One region of the Serpentinicella alkaliphila genome, then DNA from elsewhere that is predicted to be linked to it. Evidence: a T-box and tRNA genes for the amino acid it is inferred to sense, from the RefSeq annotation. Region 1 holds a T-box; the other holds one or more tRNA genes.
The links. The T-box of region 1 lies ahead of metG (methionine--tRNA ligase). A T-box ahead of a tRNA ligase gene usually reads a tRNA of that ligase, here a tRNA-Met.

Region 1 (3,253 bases):
CTTATTAATGTACCCGTTGGCAATTCACTATATAAAGTTGCCAAAGATAGTTTATCATCATCAGCTCCAGCTAATATCATACCTTGTGACTCTACACCTCTTAGCTTTACAGGCTTTAAGTTAGCAACTAAAATTACTGTTTTTCCAACTAACTCTTCTAGCGTATAATGTTTAGCTATACCTGATACCACTTGTCTTTGCTCTTTTCCTACCTCCAGCTGAAGAACATATAGCTTATCAGCCTTAGGATGTTTTTCTGCCTTAAGTATTTTCGCTGTTCTTAATTCTACTTTAGCAAAATCATCAATTGTTATTTCTTCTTTTTTAGGTTCTATAACTTCTTGTACTTCCTCTTTTTGTACATCTTTATTTGTTGCATTTATATATGCTTCATTTTCCTTTTCTATTGCTTCTACTTCTTTATCTATTTCTAGCCTTTGGAATAGGATTTCACCCTTATTAACCTTAAGCTCAGAAGGAGTTTTATCAAATACTTTTGCCTCCTCCCAGTTCATGGACTCCAGTGAAAGATTTAATTGTTTCCATATCTTATCTGAAGTATGTTCCATAAATGGTTTAATTAGTATAGAAATAATTCTTATAGTATCAACTAAGTTGTACAGCACTTGATCTAATCTACCCTTATTTGCCTCTTCCTTTGCTAAAACCCATGGTGCTGTTTCATCAATATATTTATTTGTTCTTCTTATTACCTTCCAAATCTCTTCTAAGCCATCATGAAACTGAAGCTTATTAATTGCCGATTCTACTTTATCAGCAGCCTCTGTTGCAACTTTTTTAAGATCTTCATCTATGCTTTCAGAAATATTTGATTTAATAACCACTCCATCATTATACTTCTCTACCATTGCAATCGTTCTGCTTACAAGATTTCCTAAATCATTTGCTAAGTCTGAATTAAAACGGGACAAGAATATTCTATTAGTAAAGTTACCGTCCTGTCCGAAAGTAAATTCTCTTAATAGGAAATATTTTAATGCATCTATTCCATATCTTTCTATAAGCGGTTCTGGATAAACTATATTGCCTTTCGATTTTGACATTTTATCAGCACCAAATAAAATCCAACCGTGTCCATATACCATTTTAGGTAGTGGTTCCCCAAGGGCCATTAACATAGCCGGCCATATAATAGTATGGAATCTTACAATTTCTTTTCCCACTATATGCACATCCGCTGGCCAAAACTTTTTATATTGCTCATCATCGTCACTTCCATATCCTAATGCTGTAATATAGTTACTTACCGCATCAAACCACACATAAATAACATGCTTAGGGTCAAATGGTACAGGAATACCCCAATCAAAGCTTGTTCTAGATACACATAAATCTTCTAATCCAGGCTTTAAGAAGTTGTTAATCATTTCATTTTTTCTAGACTCAGGAAAACAGATTTCCGGATGATCTTCAAAATATTTAATTAGCCTATCTTGATATTTAGATAATTTAAAAAAGTATGCTTCTTCTTTTGCTAAATGGGCTGGTCTTCCACAATCCGGACAGCCTTTTTCTTCTTTTAATTGTGTTTCAGTCCAAAAAGATTCACAAGGCGTACAATACCATCCCTCATATTCACTTTTATAAATATCCCCTTGGTCATAAAGCTTTTGAAAAATTTTCTGAACACCTTTTTTATGTTTTTCATCCATAGTTCTATAAAAAACATCATAAGATATTTCCATTCTGTTCCATATCTTTTTAATGTCTTCTACTATTTCGTCAACATACTCCTTAGGATTTTTTCCATTTTTCAAAGCTGCCTCTTGTATCTTTTCACCATGCTCATCAGTTCCAGTTAAAAAAACAACATCATATCCAGTAAATCTTTTAAATTTAGCTAACACATCCGCTGCTACAGTCGTATACGTATGTCCGATATGTAATTTAGCGCTTGGATAATATATTGGTGTTGTAACATAATAATTTCCTTTTTTCACTATAATTCCTCCTTCTGAGTCAAAAGGGACGGTTATTTTTGACTCTTTTTGTTTATTTTTAAATACAAAAAAACCCACGTCCTATAAAATAGGGGCGAAGGTTAACTCACGGTACCACCCTAGTATGCTATTAATTAAATAATAGCCTCCATCGGTATTTAAACCTAGCAACATAACGGATGCAAACCGTTATGACTTAAGTGCCGAACCTCAGTCATAATGCTCAGGGGCCATGTTCAGAGGGTTACATCGTACCGGCTTTCACCTTATCCGGCTCTCTATAACGACTAGACCAACTTACTCTTCCCTTCTTCGCTCATTTCATTTATTAATTAATGTTTGTATTATACATTAAAATATATAAAAATATTCATATGATGTCAACTCTATACATAAAAATATATTTTTTCATCTACAAATTATTTAACTCTTTGTACTTTATTCCTATTAACGTTTAATATTTCTGCAATTCTTCTAATAGATAAACCATATTTATTTTTCAATAGTTCTATTAAGTTATTTCTTATTTCTTTATCAGTTTGAATATCACAAAATCTCTTTTGTTGCTCATTTAAATATTTTTCAACTAGATTTCTACCTTCTTTAGTTCTGGCTTGAGAATCCAAAAGGTTCAAAAAATCTCCTCTATCCTCTAAATCGATTGTAAAGGTTTTCAATTGTTTAATTGCATAATTAATATTATTAGAAAATAAGCTAAGTATTTCCTCACCATTTATTAAAGAAAAATCCTTATTTATATATGATTTCATACTACTCCAGTTATAATGCCATGATTTTTTTACTATGCCTGCTTCTACTGGATTATTGTGTACATACCTTATCAGCCTAATTAAGTACCCTTCGTTTTCTACATTTATACTTTTATATCTATCTTGAAAAACGTGTCCAATCTTATCATATTTTTTATTAAAATACATAGCATAGCTAACATTTATCTTCTTCATAATTCCTGGTAAAGTGTCGTTGTCTTCTTTTAATACTAGATGTACATGATTAGTCATTAAACAGTATGCAAAGATTGAATACTCTTTATTTTCACGTTTTGTCTTTAATATTTCTAAAAACTTAACCATATCATTCTCACACAAAAAAATATCATTTTTATTGTTCCCTCTTAACATTATATGATATATCCCTGTGCTGCTGGGGAACCTATTTTGCCTAGGCATATAATCACCCCTTTTGGTGAAATATACCATAACAACTTGCGTTAGTCAAAGGATTTAACACATAAATCTTTTTTTGAGTCAAAAAGAACCGTCCCTATTGAC
Region 2 (3,253 bases), 900 kb from region 1:
ATCTTTTAGCTTCAAAATCAACACTATTTATATATAAAAAAATTTGTAATTTGTACCAATAACATAAGCTTCCTATCTCCTAGCATTACATAATTTCATATATAATTAACTACCATAATAGTTAATAAAAAACACTAGCCTATGGCGTAAAAAAACTAGAAACATATGCTCCTAGTTAATCCTATTATTTTGGCGCGCCCAAGAGGAGTCGAACCCCTAGCCTTCTGATCCGTAGTCAGACGCTCTATCCGATTGAGCTATGGGCGCATATGGAGGCGGCACCCAGATTTGAACTGGGGAATAAAGGTTTTGCAGACCTCTGCCTTACCACTTGGCTATGCCGCCTTAAAAATGGTGATCCATCCGCGACTCGAACGCGGGACACCCTGATTAAAAGTCAGGTGCTCTACCGACTGAGCTAATGGATCATCTCTATGGCTGGGATACCAGGACTCGAACCTGGGAATGACGGAGTCAAAGTCCGTTGCCTTACCGACTTGGCTATATCCCAATGTTTTTATCTTGGGGTGGATGATGGGATTCGAACCCACGCATGCAGGAGCCACAATCCTGTGTCTTAACCGCTTGACTACATCCACCATGTCTATTTAGTCTATTTAAAAAAGACAAAGAAATGGAGCGGAAGACGGGACTCGAACCCGCGACCCTCGCCTTGGCAAGGCGATGCTCTACCACTGAGCCACTTCCGCTTAATTGGTGCGGGTGGAGGGACTTGAACCCCCACGGTCGCCCGCTAGATCCTAAGTCTAGTGCGTCTGCCAATTCCGCCACACCCGCATATATATAATTAAAATGGTGGAGGGAGAAGGATTCGAACCTTCGAAATCGTCGATAACAGATTTACAGTCTGCCCCCTTTGGCCACTCGGGAATCCCTCCATTTTTTATGGAGCTGGCAATAGGAATCGAACCTACAACCTGCTGATTACAAGTCAGCTGCTCTACCGTTGAGCCATGCCAGCATTAATATATTTACTAATTTAGTTTTAAAATGGCGATCCGGAAGGGGCTCGAACCCTCGACCTCCAGCGTGACAGGCTGGCATTCTAACCAACTGAACTACCGGACCACTTGTTTAAAATATGGTGGGCGCAACAGGACTTGAACCTGTGACCCCCTGCTTGTAAGGCAGGTGCTCTCCCAGCTGAGCTATGCGCCCATATTTGGTGACCCCTAGGGGAATCGAACCCCTGTTACCGCCGTGAAAGGGCGGTGTCTTGACCGCTTGACCAAGGGGCCCTACATTTGGTAGCGGCAACAGGAGTCGAACCTGTGACCTTTCGGGTATGAACCGAACGCTCTAGCCAGCTGAGCTATGCCGCCATATATATTTGGTTGCGGGGGCAGGACTTGAACCTACGACCTTCGGGTTATGAGCCCGACGAGCTGCCAACTGCTCCACCCCGCGATATTGCAATCACCTAAATCTCCGATTTAGTGTGAGTGTAATACTCAGCATAGCTGAGTTTCATATTTAAAACTGGTGCCGAGGACCGGAATCGAACCGGTACGATCTTGAAGGACCGCAGGATTTTAAGTCCTGTGCGTCTGCCAGTTCCGCCACCTCGGCATATAAATGGCTCCAAAGAGAGGGCTCGAACCTCCAACCTACCGGTTAACAGCCGGTTGCTCCACCATTGAGCTACTTTGGAACATCTAAACCGCAACGACCTACTCTCCCAGGCGGCTGCCCGCCAAGTACCATCGGCGCTGAAGGGCTTAACTTCTGTGTTCGGTATGGGAACAGGTGTGACCCCTTCGCTATTGTCACGATTTATTGAGAGTGTTCTCTCAAAACTACAAGTGAGATTTTAAAGCTTTCATCTTTTTTGGTCAAGCCCTCGACCTATTAGTATCGGTCAGCTTAATGCATTACTGCACTTACACCTCCGACCTATCTACCAGATAGTCTCTCTGGGGTCTTACCCCTTTCGGGTGGGAAATCTTATCTTGAGGGGGCTTCGTGCTTAGATGCCTTCAAAGACTTATCCCTTCCGTACTTAGCTACCCAGTGTGCTCCTGGCGGAACAACTGGTGCACCGGTACGTCCATCCCGGTCCTCTCGTACTAAGGACGGCTCCTCTCAAATTTCCTGCGCCCGCGACGGATAGGGACCGAACTGTCTCACGACGTTCTGAACCCACTCGCGTACCACTTTAATGGGCGAACGACCCAACCCTGGGGACCTACTTTGACCCCAGGATGTGATGAGCCGACATCGAGGTGCCAAACCTCCCCGTCGATGTGGACTCTTGGGGGAGATAAGCCTGTTATCCCCGGGGTAGCTTTTATCCGTTGAGCGATGGCCCTTCCACTCGTCACCGGATCACTAAGTCCGACTTTCGTCCTTGCTCGACCTGTTTGTCTCGCAATCAAGCTCCCTTCTGCCTTTACACTCTTCGCACGATTTCCGACCGTCTTGGGGGTAACCTTTGAGCGCCTCCGTTACTCTTTAGGAGGCGACCGCCCCAGTCAAACTGCCCACCTGACAGTGTCCCAAAACCAGATCATGGCTCATGGTTAGAACTTCAATAATACAAGAGTGGTATCCCAACGTCGACTCCTCCAAGACTGGCGTCCTAGTATCTTAGTCTCCCACCTATTCTGTACATGTAGTATCAAAATCCAATGTCAAGTTGCAGTAAAGCTCCACGGGGTCTTTCCGTCCTGTCGCGGGTAACCAGCATCTTCACTGGTATTACAATTTCACCGGGTGCATTGTTGAGACGAGCGTCCAAATCGTTACGCCTTTCGTGCGGGTCGGAACTTACCCGACAAGGAATTTCGCTACCTTAGGACCGTTATAGTTACGGCCGCCGTTTACTGGGGCTTAAGTTCTGTGCTTCGAGCTTAACCCTAACACTTCCCCTTAACCTTCCAGCACCGGGCAGGCGTCAGCCCCTATACGTCGTCTTTCGACTTAGCAGAGACCTATGTTTTTGCTAAACAGTCGCTTGGACCTATTCTCTGCGGCCGGGTTATGCTTACGGCGCGAAGCCTTCACACATCCCGGCACCCCTTCTCCCGAAGTTACGGGGTCATTTTGCCGAGTTCCTTAACAATGCTTCTCCCGTTCGTCTTAGGATTCTCTCCTCGCCTACCTGTGTCGGTTTGCGGTACGGGCACCTTAAATCTCGATAGAGGCTTTTCTCGACAGTTTGGATTCAGTCACTTCGCTACTTATTTTTCGCTCCCCATCACATCTCGGGATCTATGAAAAAGCGGATTTGCCT

Region 2: it has a tRNA-Met gene. The T-box ahead of metG (methionine--tRNA ligase) is inferred to sense a tRNA for this amino acid. The anticodon was not compared.

Annotation. Positions count from the first base shown of each region.
Region 1 covers NZ_CP058648.1:891,659-894,911, forward strand. Annotated here, with positions in the region: gene metG (methionine--tRNA ligase) at 1-1,961, opposite strand, end outside; T-box leader at 2,049-2,283, opposite strand; gene HZR23_RS04395 (transposase) at 2,381-3,151, opposite strand; gene HZR23_RS04400 (spore maturation protein) at 3,246-3,253, opposite strand, start outside.
Region 2 covers NZ_CP058648.1:3,244,855-3,248,107, forward strand. Annotated here, with positions in the region: tRNA gene HZR23_RS16555 (tRNA-Arg) at 191-267, opposite strand; tRNA gene HZR23_RS16560 (tRNA-Cys) at 271-345, opposite strand; tRNA gene HZR23_RS16565 (tRNA-Lys) at 353-428, opposite strand; tRNA gene HZR23_RS16570 (tRNA-Gln) at 436-511, opposite strand; tRNA gene HZR23_RS16575 (tRNA-His) at 524-599, opposite strand; tRNA gene HZR23_RS16580 (tRNA-Gly) at 636-710, opposite strand; tRNA gene HZR23_RS16585 (tRNA-Leu) at 716-798, opposite strand; tRNA gene HZR23_RS16590 (tRNA-Tyr) at 815-899, opposite strand; tRNA gene HZR23_RS16595 (tRNA-Thr) at 908-982, opposite strand; tRNA gene HZR23_RS16600 (tRNA-Asp) at 1,013-1,089, opposite strand; tRNA gene HZR23_RS16605 (tRNA-Val) at 1,104-1,179, opposite strand; tRNA gene HZR23_RS16610 (tRNA-Glu) at 1,185-1,259, opposite strand; tRNA gene HZR23_RS16615 (tRNA-Met) at 1,267-1,343, opposite strand; tRNA gene HZR23_RS16620 (tRNA-Met) at 1,353-1,428, opposite strand; tRNA gene HZR23_RS16625 (tRNA-Leu) at 1,502-1,590, opposite strand; tRNA gene HZR23_RS16630 (tRNA-Asn) at 1,598-1,672, opposite strand; rRNA gene rrf (5S ribosomal RNA) at 1,679-1,795, opposite strand; rRNA gene HZR23_RS16640 (23S ribosomal RNA) at 1,850-3,253, opposite strand, start outside.